Regions from separate parts of the Exiguobacterium sp. MH3 genome, predicted to be linked through region 1. Evidence: riboswitches for the same ligand, from Rfam matches in the RefSeq annotation. Region 1 holds a riboswitch; each other region holds the start of a gene.

What was found. A riboswitch is a leader RNA that binds a small molecule or an ion and turns the genes downstream of it on or off. The one in region 1 is predicted to bind S-adenosylmethionine.
Positions count from the first base shown of each region.
Region 2: another riboswitch for S-adenosylmethionine. It lies ahead of U719_RS02175 (2,3-diketo-5-methylthiopentyl-1-phosphate enolase); the one in region 1 lies ahead of U719_RS13645 (methionine ABC transporter ATP-binding protein).
Region 3: another riboswitch for S-adenosylmethionine. It lies ahead of U719_RS15920 (amino acid permease); the one in region 1 lies ahead of U719_RS13645 (methionine ABC transporter ATP-binding protein).

Region 1 is NC_022794.1:2,600,953-2,606,547, forward strand. It holds gene U719_RS13630 (MBL fold metallo-hydrolase) at 1-668, shown strand, start outside; gene U719_RS13635 (alpha-glucosidase) at 743-2,353, opposite strand; gene U719_RS13640 (aminotransferase class I/II-fold pyridoxal phosphate-dependent enzyme) at 2,502-3,689, shown strand; SAM riboswitch class I at 3,752-3,857, shown strand; gene U719_RS13645 (methionine ABC transporter ATP-binding protein) at 3,942-4,955, shown strand; gene U719_RS13650 (methionine ABC transporter permease) at 4,945-5,595, shown strand, end outside.
Region 2 is NC_022794.1:415,496-421,090, reverse strand. It holds gene U719_RS02190 (sugar ABC transporter substrate-binding protein) at 1-233, opposite strand, end outside; gene mtnA (S-methyl-5-thioribose-1-phosphate isomerase) at 245-1,294, opposite strand; gene mtnK (S-methyl-5-thioribose kinase) at 1,291-2,457, opposite strand; SAM riboswitch class I at 2,536-2,639, opposite strand; SAM riboswitch class I at 2,845-2,946, shown strand; gene U719_RS02175 (2,3-diketo-5-methylthiopentyl-1-phosphate enolase) at 3,017-4,207, shown strand; gene U719_RS02170 (2-hydroxy-3-keto-5-methylthiopentenyl-1-phosphate phosphatase) at 4,204-4,863, shown strand; gene U719_RS02165 (methylthioribulose 1-phosphate dehydratase) at 4,860-5,480, shown strand; gene U719_RS02160 (acireductone dioxygenase) at 5,497-5,595, shown strand, end outside.
Region 3 is NC_022794.1:3,071,288-3,076,882, reverse strand. It holds gene U719_RS15940 (GntP family permease) at 1-510, opposite strand, end outside; gene gntK (gluconokinase) at 535-2,076, opposite strand; gene U719_RS15930 (GntR family transcriptional regulator) at 2,069-2,785, opposite strand; gene U719_RS15925 (ketopantoate reductase family protein) at 2,968-3,885, shown strand; SAM riboswitch class I at 3,922-4,023, shown strand; gene U719_RS15920 (amino acid permease) at 4,101-5,504, shown strand; gene mmuM (homocysteine S-methyltransferase) at 5,479-5,595, shown strand, end outside.

The sequences.
Region 1 (5,595 bases):
TCAACTGCTACCTGTTTGAAGAAGCAGACAGTTTGACATTGATTGATGCCGGCCTCGGGATCAACGCAAAGGCGCTCTATCACTATATTCGAAAGCAAGAGAAACCGCTTGGTGCAATCATCCTGACTCATGCGCATGCCGATCATGTCGGTTCGCTTGATTTCCTTGCGAACGCCTTTCCTCTCGCTCAAGTCTGTATCAGTTATCGCGATGCTGCATTGCTCAGTGGGGACGAGACGCTACGCGAAGGCGAAACGACACCTTTAAAAGGTGGTATTCCGAAAAACATCAAAACACGTCCGGATCGCTTGCTCGAGAGTGGTCAACAAGTCGGAAGTCTCAGTGTCATCGCCTCACCCGGTCATACACCTGGTTCGATCTCACTTTGGCATGAAGGAAGCCGGACGTTGATCGCCGGAGATGCTTTTCAGACGCAAGGAGGACTCGCCGTCTCCGGTGACGTCCGCTGGCAATTCCCGTTCCCTGCACTCGCAACATGGGATCCGGACGTCGCCCTTCGCTCGGCTGATCAACTGACGGAACTGTCTCCGGATATACTCGCTGTCGGACATGGTCCGCTCTTTCTCGGACCGAGTTACGAGATGCGCCAAGCCGTCGATCGATTCTCTCACGTCTTACAGACGAAAAAAACATCACCTTTCAAGTAATGTACGCATATGAAAAAACATCCGCGAACGTGTTCCTGACATGTCCGCGGATGTTTTTCTTTTCAACAGACGACTCACGTCTGTTCTGTAACAGTATAACGATAGACGCGTGCTTCGTAAGGACGCAAGATATCCGGGCTACCCGGATAGTTTGATATGAGCAACTTTTCCTGTGGTAAGACGAGGGCGGTCTGCATCGGTTCATCATGTACGTTGAGGACGATCCGCCAGACTTCTCCCTCTAATTCCCGCTCATAGATATAGAGATACGGATCATGAAGCGCTAAGTCTCGGTATGTACCGTAGACCATAATCGGATGATCCTTTCGCATCTGAATCAGCGACTTGTAAAAAGCAAGCACGGACGATGGATCTGCTTCTGCCTGCGCGACATTGATGTCCGTATAATTCGGATTGACCGCTAACCATGGTTTACCACTCGTAAAGCCAGCTGCATGTGTATCGTCCCACTGCATCGGTGTACGGGAATTATCGCGCGCAAGTAACTGCATCGATGAGAGCACGACCTCTGGGTCCTCTCCGCCAGCGACGCGCTCCGCGTATCGATTCCGAAAGGCGACGTCCTGATAAAGCGACGGATCCGAGAAGCGAATCCCCGTCATCCCGATCTCTTCTCCTTGATACACGTATGGAATGCCCGGTAACGTATGCAACATCAAACCGAGTAGTTTCGCACTCTCAACCCGGTATCGTTCACTGCCGAAGCGCGTCACTTGTCGTGTATGATCATGGTTGTTGAGGAACTGTGAATTGACACCTAATGGGTATAAGACGTCGTACCAGCGTTTTTGAATCTCCTTGAATCGTAAGAGATCCATCGCTTCCATGTCGTCCGCGATTTCGAAGTGAAACAGTGTCCGGAGTTCTTTTCGTTCGTCACTGACATATAACAGTCCATCTTCTGGACCGACGAACGGAATCTCACCGACTGTAAACAAGTCTTTACCAGCGAGAACATTCGCATGCATCTCCTGCAAGAAGTCATGCACACCTGGCTGATTCCCAAGGTACGAGAGATCAAACGGATTGGCGACATCCTCGAACGACCGTTTTTTGATCAAGTTGATGACATCCATCCGGAAGCCGTCGATCCCTTGAGCAATCCACCAGTTCATCATATCGTAGATTGCTTGCCTCACAGCTGGGTGCTCCCAGTTCAAGTCCGGTTGTTCTTTGGCGAAGGAATGAAAATAATACTGCCCGCGCTCTTCACTCCACGTCCACGGACTTGGCGCAAAGTACGAGCGCCAGTTGTTCGGAGGCGTCTCTTTCGTGCCGTCTTTCCAGATGTACCAGTCATCCTTATCGTTGATCCGCTCACATGACTGACGGAACCAGGCATGCTGGTCACTCGTATGGTTCACGACTAAATCGAGAATGATCTTTAATCCACGGGCATGAGCAGCCGTGATCAACTCCTGGAGATCTCCCATCGTTCCCGCTTTTTTCATGATCTCGTAATAATCGGCAATATCATAGCCGTTATCGACGTCCGGGGAACGATAACATGGATTCAGCCACACGACATCGACACCAAGTGAAGCGATGTAATCAAGCTTCTCGATGACACCTCTTAAATCACCGATCCCATCCCCGTTCGAATCTTTAAAGCTACGCCAGTAGACTTGATAGACGACTGCCTCTTTCCAGTTAGCTCGCTTCATCTTCCCACTCCTCTCCCTACTCTTTATTCCCGCTCCACTTATCTGTACCTGTTTATCCGACAATTTTTTTAAATTTCGAAAAAGTTCTTTTCTTTTGACTGAATATTCGTTATCCTTGACGACAATACCACGAAGGAGGCATTCATCCATGAAACATTTCGCTCCATCCATCGCCATTGATCGGCTTCCTGCTCCCGTCTTCGCTGAACTTGCGAACCGAATCGGTGCTGTAAAAGCTGCCGGACATGATGTCATCACACTTGGTCAAGGAACACCCGACCAAACGACGCCTGTACATATTCTCGATGCCTTAAAACAAGCCATCGACGAGCCAACGAACCTTCAATATCCACCATTTCGTGGACATGATTTTCTAAAACAAGCTGTCGCAAACTTTTACGCGACTGAATTCGGTGTCACGATCGATCCGGCAACGGAAGTCGCGATTCTCCTCGGCAGTAAAGCCGGAATCGTCGCCTTACCGCAGACGATCGTCAACCCTGGAGAAGGTGTCATCGTCCCGGATCCAGGATACCCGGATTACCTGTCTGGTGCAGCACTTGCTGGCGCTTACCCGATTACGCTTCCGTTGCTCGAGAAAAATGATTTCTTGCCGGATTATGACTTACTTGATACGACGGACGTTGAGCGTGCCCGGATGTTGTTCCTCAACTACCCGAGTAATCCGACGGGTGCGACCGCGACGGCAGAAGCCTTCGAACAGACAGTCGCTTTCGCCGATGCCCATGATATCTGTGTCGTTCATGACTTAGCATACGGCGGTATCAGTTTCGATGGTCCGACGCGAAGTTTCTTGCAGACGGAAGGGGCAAAAGACGTCGGAATCGAGCTATTCTCACTCTCAAAACGCTTCAACATGTCCGGCTTCCGGATTGCCTTTGCCATCGGAAATCCGTCCGTCATCTCAAGCATCGAAACGTACCAAGAACATCTCTACGTCAGTGCCTTCACACCGATTCAGCATGCGGCGACCGTCGCCCTCACGAGTGACCAGACGTGCGTCCGTGAGTTAAGTCGCTTGTATGAAACACGACGCGATGCGTTGTTCGCAAAACTTGATGCAATCGGCTGGAGTGGACCACGCCCGGGCGGTTCCTTCTTCGTCTGGCTTCCTGTTCCTGAAGGTTACACGTCCCAGAGCTTCACCGATCATCTACTTGACGAAGCGCACGTCGCTGTGACCCCTGGATCCTTCTTCGGCGAACACGGTGAAGGCTACGTCCGGATCAGCTTGATTGCTGACGTCGAACGTCTAGAAGAAGCCGTCGATCGAATCGGAACGCTCAACCTATTCCGGACACCTGTTGCGGAATAATTCTGAAAAAACATTTGACAGATGGGAATCATTTCCGTTAAAGTAAATCCCAACAGCATAACTACTTATCGAGAGCGACCGAGGGATTAGGCCCAACGACGTCCGGCAACCACCTGTAAGGAACGGTGCCACATCCTACAGAATGATTTTCATTCTGAGAGATAAGTTACGAAATCTTACACTTTCGTCGCTTTTTTCTGGTTGCTCTGCTACTAGGAAAAAGCGACTTTTTTTGTATGAGGAGATGAGCGGATGATTGAATTCAAACACATTACAAAACGGTTCGTCCGAGACCGGACCCCGATTTTTGCCTTACGGGATGTCGATTTGACGATCCAAAAAGGAGAAATCTTCGGAATCATTGGCGAGTCTGGTGCCGGTAAAAGTACGTTGCTTCGCCTAATCAATGGGCTCGAGCATCCGACACAAGGAACCGTCAAGGTCGACGGTGTCTCGCTTGGCGGGATGTCAAAAGCAGATTTGCGTCAACTTCGCTTGCGGACAGGAATGATCTTTCAGCATTTCCAATTGATCCAGTCGCGCAACGTCGCGGATAACATCGCTTTTGCGCTCAAGGCCGCTGGCGTCAAACGAGCAGATTTCCCGGAGCGGATTCGCGAACTCGTCTCGCTCGTCGGACTTGAAGGATTTGAGACGAACTTCCCGAGTCAATTAAGCGGTGGGCAGAAACAGCGCGTCGGGATTGCCCGGGCACTCGCAAACAATCCGACCGTCTTGTTATGTGATGAAGCGACATCCGCTCTTGACCCCGTTACGACACTACAGATCCTTGAACTGCTGAAGGATTTGAATGAACGACTCGGGTTGACGATCGTCCTCATCACGCATGAGATTGATGTCGTCAAACAGATTTGCCATCGTGTCGCGGTCATGTCACAAGGTGAAGTCGTTGAAGTCGCCTCAACCTATGACTTGTTCAGTCAAGCTAAGCATCCGGTGACGCAACATTATGTCGATACGGCACTACAAATCGAATTGCCGGAACGCATTTTACAGGCAACCCCAGGCAAGATCATCCGCTTGCAGTTCACGGGCGAAAAGACCGGTGAGAGTACGTTATCAGAAGCGATCCGCCGTTACGATATCTCAGTCAGTATCTTGCACGGCAAGGTCGACTACATTCAAGACGTCGCCTTCGGTGTCCTCATTGTCAGCTTGACGGGATCATCCAATCAAATCGCTCTTGCCCTCGACTGGCTCGCGACGGAACTTCATGCACTCGAGGTGATTCAGGATGTGGCTTGATCGTATTCAAACGATGTTACCTGAGCTCTTGAAGGCACTCGGCGAGACAGCATGGATGGTCGGAATTTCACTTGCTTTCGCATTGGTCGTCGGGATTCCGCTCGGAATTCTCTTGTTCGTCACCGACCGCGGATTATTTTTTCAAAACCTTGCCGTCCGCCGTGTTCTTGACTTCGTCGTCAACATCGTCCGGTCGCTACCGTTCATCATCTTGCTGGTTGCCCTCATTCCGTTGACGAAGTTCTTACTCGACAATACAATCGGTCCGACGGCAGCGTCCGTCAGCCTTAGTGTCGCAGCGATTCCGTTTCTCGCACGCCTTGTCGAAACATCACTCCGCGAGATTCCGCCTGGTTTGATTGAAGCAGCGGAAGCCTGTGGGGCGAAACCATTGCGGATCATCGTCAGTGTCCTCTTACCGGAAGCACTCCCTGGCATCATTCAGGGCATCACATTAACGACGATCAGCTTGATTGGCTTCTCAGCGATGGCTGGTATCGTCGGCGGCGGTGGTGTCGGTGACCTCGCGATCCGTTTCGGTTACTATCGCTACGATAATCTCATCATGATCGTGACGATCGTCGTGCTCATCGTCATCGTTCAAAGTATTCAAGCACTTGGCAATCAACTGGCGCGAAAA
Region 2 (5,595 bases), 980 kb from region 1:
TCCGAAATGAACGTGCTGACTTTAAAGCCGAGCGCTTCGCCTTCACTTCGTGCGCCATCAAGGAATTGTTTCGTATGGTCGTCCGATGCTAGGTTGCGGATCACGGCGATCTTGACGTCTGATTGAACCCCTTTTGGTACATCCTTAACGACCTTCGTCGTCGTGGCTTCTCCATTCGCACAAGCCGCTAGTAACAGTGCCGGTGCTAGGACGGCGTAAGCTAGTTTTTTCATGACATATCTCCTTATCCGAGGGGTTGAAGCCCTGTTAATTGTTCAATCGTTTCTTCATTCGGTTGCGTGATGACACCAAGTTCGGTGATGATGCCCGTGATGAATGTGTGTGGTGTGACATCAAACGCCGGATTGAAGACAGCGACGCCTTCCGGTGCTGTCGCGACACCTTGGACAGTCGTCACTTCTTGCGGATCACGTTCTTCGATTTCGATCGCGTCTCCGGAAACGAGCGAGAAGTCGAACGTCGAGAGCGGTGCTGCGACGTAAAACGGAATACCAAAAGCTTGCGCGAGCAATGCTAATTGGAACGTCCCGATTTTATTCGCGGTATCTCCGTTTCGTGTAATGCGGTCGGCACCGACGATGATCGCATCGATCTGTTTTTCTTTCAGCGTATGGGCGACCATGTTGTCCGTAATTAACGTGACATCGATCCCGGCACGTTGAAGCTCCCATGTCGTCAATCGTGCTCCCTGCAGTAACGGTCGCGTCTCACTCGCAAAAACGGATAATTCAATGCCGCGTTCTTTTGCGATGTAGAACGGCGCAAGTGCTGTTCCATAAGCAGCGGTCGCAATCGATCCAGCATTACAAATTGTTAGAATCCGGTCGCCTGACTGGAATAATTCCAGTGCATGAATCCCGATTTGACGTGACGTCTGCGCATCCTGGTCGTATAAAGCGACCGTCCGTTTTTCCAACCGTTCGCGAATCTCTTCTACCGACGTCCCGTCTTGAATGATTGGATTCAATTGATCGAGGACATTTCGCAAGTTGACGGCCGTCGGTCGTGTCGCGAGTAACGTCGCCGATGTCTCAAGCAAGGCTTGCTTGTAGACCGGAAGCGCCGCTTCAAACCGGTATGCTTCTTGAACGAGCACGAATCCCCCAAATAAACTGATCGCAGGTGCGCCCCGAACGCGCAGTTGTTTAATCGCCTCAACGGCTTGCGCGAGATCAGCAATGACTTCATAGTGCTCTTCCTGCGGTAGACGTGTCTGATCGAGAATCGTCAAGACACGGTCTTCGTAACGGATACTTTGAACGAATGTAGTCATCGGCTAAGTTCCTCCGTTACGTCAAAGTTTCGTAAATCATCGAATGTCCGGCATTCTGTACGGCGTTTGATTAACGCTGTTCCTAGACGGAGAGCGTGGCGTTTCCGCTCTAAGCGTTCCGTCGTTGAATTGATTGATTCTAAATCAGCGACCGGTGCTAGACCGATCGTCCGCCGAATCAATTCGCAACCGGCGAAGCCAAGGGCATCCTGCAAGATCGTGCTCAATACATCATCGACGAGTCCTGGTGCCTGGAACGGTTCGACGGCTTCCCGTTCCCATAAGGCACGGAACGTTGAAGCGAACGTCAGCCAGAACGTATCGATATCCTTGATTCGGGCGTCACGTCGTGTAGGGTAATCCGGATATGCCGCGAAGAATAAGTGGGCGATGAACTGTCCGACATCGAATCCAAATGGACCATAAAAGGCGAATTCAGGATCGATGACTTTCGTTTCCGTCGCCGAGGCGAAGATGCTTCCTGTATGTAGATCGCCGTGCAGCAATGCATCTCCTTTCGTGATGAAGAGCGCTTCGAGTTTTGCGACTTCGCGTTTTAACTCATCGTCTGCCCATAGACGTGCCACCTCTTCTTCGAGTCCGGCTTCAATCTCGTTCGTCTCCGCGTCATGAAACGGATCCGTGAAGATTAATTTTTCCGTGATGTCGCACAAGTCTGGATTGTAGTACGTTCGGGCGACACGTTTCTTTTCAACCGGACCAAGCGCAAAGTCCGATGTATGGAATAACGTCCGAGCGAGATAAGAACCGATATGTTCCGCAAGCAACGGATACTGTTCACCTGCGAGTAAACCGCTTCGAACGATCGTCAAATGTGAAAGATCTTCCATGACCGTATACGCCTCTTCGTGACTAGCATGAAAAACACGTGGTACGAACGGTACGGCATGTCGCGCGAATTCACGGAGTGCGGATTGCTCGATCCACGCTCGTTCGAGCGATAACGGCCAGCTCTCCCCGACGACCTTCGCATATGGTAATGCTTGTTTTAAAATCAAGCGATGTTCGCCTTCTCGAATCCGAAAGACGAGGTTGAGGTTCCCGTCGCCAATCTCTTCTGCTTCGACGGCTCCATCGCCGATCAGTCCTAATGTCCGAACACGATCAATCGCGTCCTGTTCTGTGAATGCTTTATATGTCATCTCAGTTTCCCCCTATGTGATACACGAAAAAGCGCCTCTTTTCGTCATCGAAAAGAGGCGCAGAAAAGTCACTGCGTCCTCTTATCTCTCAGACGAAACGTCTGTTGGATGTAGCACCGTGCCTAGTGGTCGGTTGCTGCGGCGTCATCGGGCCAATTCCCTCTGCCAACTCGCGATAAGAGTCGTATGTAGTTGTCGTGTGTGATATTGATTTGAATCTTACGCAATCGACTTCCTCGCTGTCAAATCGAAATCAAGCAGAAACGGACATCATTTTTAAGTCATCTATAGAAAGAGTATTTCCAAAAAAATAAATTTTCTAAAAATAGTTTGACAAGTCACGATTCTCATGTAAAAATTGCAATTAGATTTCACAATTTCATCCAATTCTTATCAAGAGCAGACGGAGGGACAAGCCCTACGATGTCGCAGCAACCGACCTTTTGGCACGGTGCTAATTCTTGCAGCTACTAAGCTGACAGATAAGAGTCCACGTTCGAATCATTCATGGTCTCTTGTCGCTGACGAGAGACCATTTTTTTGTTGAAGGAGGAAAGACATGGCTTATATCACTGCTACTTATCAATTGACTGCCCGTGATCGACTCGAGCAGCGCGCTGAACAACTCGCGCTTGGTCTGACAGTCGGTTCTTGGACGGAACTGAATCATCTCGAACAACAACAACTCGCCTCGTTCAAAGGGGAAGTCGTACATACCGAAGAGCGCGATGGCAAAGGATATATCACGATTCGTTATCCGGAACATAACGTGTCGCGCGACTTTTCTGCGATTCTGACGACCGTCTTCGGGAAACTCTCACTCGACGGTGAAATCAAATTAACGGAATTGCTACTACCCGATACATTTACGTCGGACTTTCCAGGTGCGAAATTCGGGATTGAAGGGGTCCGTTCCTTGATCGGTGTCGAAGATCGCCCATTATTAATGAGCATCTTCAAAGGAGTCATCGGACGCGATTTATCGTTTCTTCGTGATCAACTCGAAGGACAACTCGCTGGTGGGATTGATCTCGTCAAGGACGATGAGATCCTATACGACAATCCATTGACGCCAACGATTGACCGGGCACGAATTGGACGTGAGGTCATCGACGCTCACTTCCACCGGACCGGTAAACGCGCGTTATATGCAATCACACTCAGCGGTCCCGTCTTTACGCTCAAGGATAAAGCCAAGCGATTGATTGACGCTGGAGCGACCGCTTTCTTGCTGAATACCTTCACATACGGACTCGACGTCTTACGCGAACTGGCAAGTGATCCGGAAATCAACGTTCCAATCTTCAATCATCCGGCCTATAGCGGTGCGTTGATCGCTAGCCCGAATCACGGAGTCGCAGCTCCTGTCTTACTTGGCACATTACCGCGTGCTGCTGGAGCAGACTTGACGCTATTCCCGTCGCCTTACGGCAATGTCGCTTTGCCAAAGGATGTCGCCCGTGGTATCGCGGTCGAAGCGACCCGTCTCGGTCAGACGAAATCGATCTTCCCGGTTCCTTCAGCCGGTATTCATCCTGGACTCGTCGCTCAACTCGTACGGGACTTCGGTATCGATTCCGTCATCAACGCCGGTGGCGGCGTACATGGTCATCCGCAAGGTGCTGCGGCTGGTGTCACCGCTTTCCGTCAGGCACTCGATGCGGCACTCGCAAATGAATCCCTATCGACGGCAGCATCGCGTCATGAAGAATTACGGATCGCCCTCGACGCTTGGGGGATCAAGTCATGACCGTACGGATTCTTTGTGACTTCGACGGGACAGTGACGACACAGGATAATATCATCGCACTCATGCAGGCATTTGCGCCAGCGAGCGACTTCGAACCGTTGAAACACGGTGTACTCGACCGGACGTTATCGATTCAAAGTGGTGTCGGGCAAATGTTCGCACTTCTGCCATCTGATGGGAAAGCGTCCTATCTTGACTTTTTACTGGAGCGCGCCGTCATTCGCGACGGATTTTCGGAGTTGCTTCAGTACAGTCGTCGTCAAGACATCGATTTCTCGATCGTCAGCGGCGGAATGGACTTTTTCGTCGAACCGATCTTAGCGCCATTCCTTGAGCAGGAGCGCATCTATTGCAATGTCGCAAATTTTGACGGTCCATTCGTTCATATCGATTGGCCAAACGCCTGCGATACCCATTGCACGAACGGGTGCGGCTGTTGTAAAACGTCCGTTGCTCGGACACTACGTAAAGACGGTGACGTCATCATCGTCATCGGCGACTCGGTGACGGACTTCGAACTCGCAAAACAAGCGGATCGTGTCTATGCCCGTGATTATCTGATCACGTTGTGTGAAGAGAACGATATCGCCTATACACCGTTTGAGACGTTCCATGATATCGTTCATGATTTAACACGAGCGGAGGTGACAACATGACATTCATGCGACGCTATGAAGAGCTACGCGCCATCAAACAAGAGCTTGCGGCTCGCGATTGGTTCCCTGGTACGAGTGGCAATCTCGCCATTCGGACATCCGGTGTCCCGGTTGAATTCCTTGTGACGGCAAGCGGAAAAGATAAACGGCAGACGACTCCTGACGACTTCGTTCATGTCGATGCGACCGGTCAATTGATCGGTGAGCAATCCGGGCGTCCTTCTGCTGAGACATTGCTCCATGTCGAAGTGTTCAATCGAACGGACGCCGGTTGTTCCCTGCATGTCCATACGATTGCGAACAATGTGATTTCGGAACTCTATGGCGATCAAGGCAGCATCACCTTTTCCGGTCAAGAAATCATCAAGGCACTCGGACACTGGGAAGAGGATGCGACGGTCACGGTACCGATCATTCCGAATCATGCGGACATTCCGACGCTTGCCGCTGCTTTTGCACCTCATGTCACAGCAGACAGTGGTGCCGTCCTGATCCGCAATCACGGAATCACGGTCTGGGCACCGACCGCCTTTGAAGCAAAGAAACACCTCGAAGCCTTCGAGTTTTTATTCAATTACACGTTGACGTTGCAATCATGCCGTCAATCCATTCATTAAAAGGAGGAATCATCTCATGGCAACAGTCTTATTCCAAGAAACAAACACACGGTATACGGATCAAACGGAAGTCGCTGACTTCCTTGCGTCACGCGGCGTTCTTTACGAACAATGG
Region 3 (5,595 bases), 470 kb from region 1:
ATTGGCTTTATACTCACCAGCGATGACGGTCGGACCTGGGTGAGGTGGTAAGAATCCGTGCGTGACGGATAGGGCAGCGACCATCGGGATCCCGAGATATAGAATCGAGACACGAAGCTGACGTGAAATCGCAAAAACGATTGGAATCAACAAAACGAGTCCGACTTCGAAGAAGAGGGCGATCCCGATGATGAACGAAGCGACGACGACTGCCCATTGGATGTTCTTTTCCCCGAATCGGGCGACAAGCGTCATGGCGATTCGCTGCGCTCCCCCGGCGTCAGCAATCAGCTTTCCAAGCATGGCACCAAGACCAAAGATCAGTGCCAAGTGACCAAGCGTTCCTCCGATACCGGCTTCGATCGTCTTGACGATTTGATCGAGCGGCATGCCAAGCAAGAGTGCAACGCCAAAGGAAACGATGATGAGTGAGACGAATGTATTTAATTTCAACCCCATGATGAGAACGAGCAACGCGACAATCCCAATTCCTACGATGACTAAAGGCATGATGACTTCCCCCAAAAGATTAAGTTAGTTTTCTTCTTGAATCAAGCTCCGTTGATACGTAGCGATTCGTTTATGATCCTCAGACAATGTCCGCGCTAGACTAATGAAAATTGGTAAGAGCTGACGATATTCATGCATCGCTTCTTCATTTGGTATATGGCGATGCGTTTCCCCGATCATCTCAGAGACGACTTCGAACGAATCGACTTCCCCTGTCGCATACAGTCCGAGAATACAAGCACCAAGACATGAACTTTCAAAGCTTTCCGGAATGACGACTTCTGATTCAAAGATGTCCGCCATCATTTGGCGCCAGACTTCGGACCGGGCAAACCCACCTGTTGCCTGAATCCGTGTCACGGGACCGTCCATGCACTCGATTAGGGCGAGGAAGACGGTATAGAGATTGTAGATGACGCCTTCTAGTGCCGCCCGGATCATATGCTCTTTTTTGTGCGAAAGTGTCAAACCGAAGAACGAACCGCTGACATCCGGATTCCAGAGCGGCGCTCGTTCACCGGACAAGTAAGGATGGAACAATAGCCCGTCGGATCCAGGACGGACGCGTTCGGCAATCTTCGTCAAAACAGCGTACGGATCGATGCCAAGGCGTTTTGCTGTCTCGACTTCGGCTGAAGCGAGTTCGTCTCGGATCCACCGTAAGACCATTCCACCATTATTGACGGGTCCGCCGATGACCCAGTGGTCCTCGGTCAGCGCGTAACAGAACGTCCGTCCCTTTTCATCGGTCTGAGGACGATCAATGATTGTTCGGATGGCACCGCTCGTTCCGATCGTGATCGCAATTTCCCCTTTGCGAATCGCGTTGACACCTAAGTTAGAAAGGACACCGTCACTGGCACCGACTAGGAACGGCGTATCGGCGGAGAGTCCCATTTGTCGTGCGTAATCAGCGTTCAGTCCGGTACATGTCGTCGTCGTCGGTACGGGTTCCGATAAGTAGCTTGCATCGATCCCTGCGACGTGTAACGCGCCCGTATCCCAGCCTAATTCATGAATGTTGAAGAGACCGGTCGCTGAAGCGAGAGAGTGGTCGATGACATATCTGCCGAACAGTCTTTGGAACACGAATTCCTTGATCCCAACATATTTTTTCGTTTGAGCGTGGAGCTCCGGACGATCTTCGACGAGCCAACTGATTTTGCTGAGCGGTGACATCGGATGAATCGGTGTTCCGGTCCGGTGATAGATCGATAGACCATATTGTTCCTTGATCTTGTTCGACCATGCTTCACTCCGACTGTCTGCCCACGTGATGCAGGCAGTCAATGGTTGATGCTGTGCATCCATCGCGATCAAGCTGTGCATAGCACTACTGAACGCGACGAACTTCGGTGGCATGCTCGGATGACGTTTCGTGATCAAACGGATCGATTCGAGTACAGCATCAAAAATTTCTTCCGGATTCTGCTCTGCCGTCGAGCGGTTCGGTGTATGGAGCGGGTAACCGACGTTCGTTTGTCCGATGACCTCTCCTTTTGTCGTAAATAAGACCGCTTTCGTACTCGTCGTTCCGATATCGACGCCTAACATGTATTCAGTCATGTGAATCGACTCCTTTCGACATCATTTGTTGCGTTTTCCAGAGATCTTCGACTTCCTGGACGTCATCAAAGTTCTGATGTAAGGAAGCAACCATCCGTTCACGGTCCCCTGTCTCGATCGCTTCGATGTACAAGGCGTGGTTCGCGAGGATGCGTTCGAAGTCTTCGATGTCTTCCTCGAATCGTACCCGCATCGATAGGAGGATGAAACTTTCCATGACCGGTTTGAGATTTTGCCAAATCATGCTGACATATCCATGATCAATCGAGCGGATGATTGTTTCGTGAAACAGAACGTCCTGGAAGGAGAATTCATCGGCATCCTTGTATTTGATGGCAACTTTCATCATTTCGAGAATTTTACTGAGTTCACGGACGAGTTCTGCCCGTTCGATTTTGACGAGTCGTTCGAAGACGAATGTTTCGATGAGCAACCGGACATCATAGATTTCCTGAATGTCGCGCTCAGACAAACCGACGACGACCGCTCCCATTCGTTCGAGACGAATCAATTGTTCGGATGCAAGGACCTTTAACGCATCACGGACGGGCGAGCGACTGACTGAAAAATCAGAGGCTAATTTGTTTTCGGATAAAATGGTACCGCTTTCAATCTTTCCTGAAATGATGCGCATCCGTAGCTCGTGTGCGACACGATCTCCAGCGGAAGCTTTTGCTAACCACTTCAAGGGGTATAACAGTTCTGACATGGAATCACCTGATTTCTAAAGTGAGTATACTTGTATACAAGTTAGTATAAACGTTTTTTTCTAAAATGCAAACGCTTAACTTACATTTTAGTGATTCAAGCAGGAATCAGGAAAATGGTTTCCGATATGTTAGGGTGAAGGAGTAAGTAACGAATCGATTAGTTAAAAAGGAGGTAATGCATATGCATGTTTTAGTCGTAGGTGCCGGAGCAGTTGGAGGTTATTTCGGGGGACGTCTTGCTGAGCAAGGGGAACAGGTGACATTCCTTGTTCGTCCGAAGCGCTATGAACAATTACAAAAGACAGGGTTACAGATCACTAGTCCTCATGGTGATGTTATGATCACGCCTCAGTTAGTGACACGAGACATGCGACTGAATCACACATTTGATGTCGTCTTACTTTCGACGAAAGCCTATCACTTGGATGATGTCCTACAGGATCTTGCGCCATTTGTTTCGAGCGAGACGTACATCATTCCTTTGTTGAACGGCATGCAGCATATACGACGGTTAACAGAAGTCTTCGGAGAAGATCGAGTACTGGGCGGACTTTGCTTCATTGAATCGACGCTTGATGCAGAAGGGCGTATTATACAGACAAGCCCGTCGCATCGGCTATTGTTTGGTTCACGAACCGGTAAACCAACAGCGCGTTTAGAGGAGATTGCAACACGTTTTGCGAAAGCGAAGGCACCGATGGCGTACTCGATGCATATCATGGATGACATGTGGCAAAAGTACCTCTTCATTTCGACATTTGCGGGCGTGACGACACTATTTCGCTCTGCCATCGGTCCAATTCGCAAGGACCCAATTGGTCATCAAATGATTCAAGACGTCATGAAGGAAGCGAAGCAAGCGATGGAAGAACAAGGCGCAGTCTTTAATGACGATGTAGAAGCGGTCTTGCTGAAGCAGATGCATGCAATGGAAGACACGATGAAATCGTCAATGTTACGGGACATGGAAAAGGGTCAGCCCGTCGAAGTGAAACATTTCTTTAGTACGTTGCTCGAAACACGCTCTTCACGTCATCTTCAACTGATTGAATCTAATTTATGGATCTATCAAAAAAATCGGGAAATGCCTGTTGACTGAATTATCTGCATTCTGATATGGTTAGGAACAATTACATACTTATCCAGAGAGGTGGAGGGACTGGCCCTATGAAACCTCAGCAACAGGTCGAAAGATACTGTGCTAATTCCTGCGGGTGCTGCACCCGATCGATAAGATTTCCGAATTGTCGACCGACGCATCCGTGAGGATGCGTTTTTTGTTTGAAATAGGTGGAACGAGGAGGAAATGGATTCATGAAAACGAGCGGAGCATTTCGACGCAAGATGGAATCACGTCATCTGATCATGCTGTCGTTAGGTGGTGTCATTGGAACAGGATTATTTTTAAGTACAGGTTATACGTTGGAACAAGCAGGACGTGTCGGAACGATTTTATCGTATTTGATCGGAGCCGTCGTCGTTTACTTAGTCATGTTAAGTCTCGGTGAACTCGCCGTGCACATGCCGGAAACCGGATCATTCCATAAGTACGCAACGAAGTACATTGGACCTGGCACCGGTTATACAGTAGCCTGGCTCTACTGGCTGACGTGGACGGTCGCCCTTGGTTCAGAATTCACGGCAGCAGGCATTTTGATGCAACGTTGGTTTCCATCGATTCCGGTTTGGGTGTTCAGTGCCTTATTCGCTGCGATGATCCTTGGTATCAACGTCTTGAAGGTTCGCGTGTTCGCTGAAGTCGAGTTTTGGTTCTCCGCCATTAAGGTCGTGACGATCATTGCGTTCATTTTACTTGGTGCGGGAGCGATCGTCGGCTTCATTCCACTGCAAGATGGTAGCCCAGCCCCATTCTTTTCTTCCTTAACGGAAGGTGGATTATTCCCAAATGGTGCTTTCGTCATCTTCATGACGATGCTTGCCGTGAATTTTGCTTACTCGGGAACGGAACTGATCGGTGTCGCAGCGGGTGAAGCAGTCGATCCGAAACGGACGATTCCGCTTGCGATCCGGACGACGATCTTGCGACTCGTCCTCTTCTTCGTCGGTACGATCATCGTGTTAGCCGTCTTATTGCCAACGGATGGGAAAGGTGTACTCGAAAGTCCGTTCGTCGCCGTGTTCGAACGGATCGGAATTCCCTACGCAGCAGACGTGATGAACTTCGTCATTTTGACAGCGATTTTGTCGGCAGCGAACTCTGGACTTTACGCCGCCTCTCGGATGCTCTGGTCGCTTGCGAACGAACGTATGATTCCACGCTTCTTCGCCCAAGTGACACCAAGTGGGGTTCCACTTCGAGCTGTATTGTTCAGCATGCTTGGCGGAGGACTTGCCTTGCTGTCTAGCATCTATGCAGCAGGGAGTGTCTATATCGCGCTCGTCTCGATTTCCGGTCTCGCTGTCGTCGTCGTTTGGATGAGTATCAGCATTGCTCAGTATCGCTTCCGGAAACAATTTCTCCGCGAAGGGCATACGGTCGACGAATTGGTCTATCGCACACCACTCTTTCCATTCGTGCCAATCGCCGCTTTCGTCGTCTGTTTGATTTCCCTGATTGGTATCGGATTTGATCCGACACAACGAATCGCCTTGTACTGTGGTATTCCATTCATCGTGATCTGTTATGTCGTACATGCGTTCACGAATTCTTCTCAGAAACGGAGTGTTGAAGATGTCCCGAATCAAAAATCCAGTTGATCAACGATTACAGGAAGTTCCCTTTCTCATTTTAGATGGTGCCCTTGCAACCGAACTTGAACAGAAGGGATTCGACCTGAACGATCCGCTT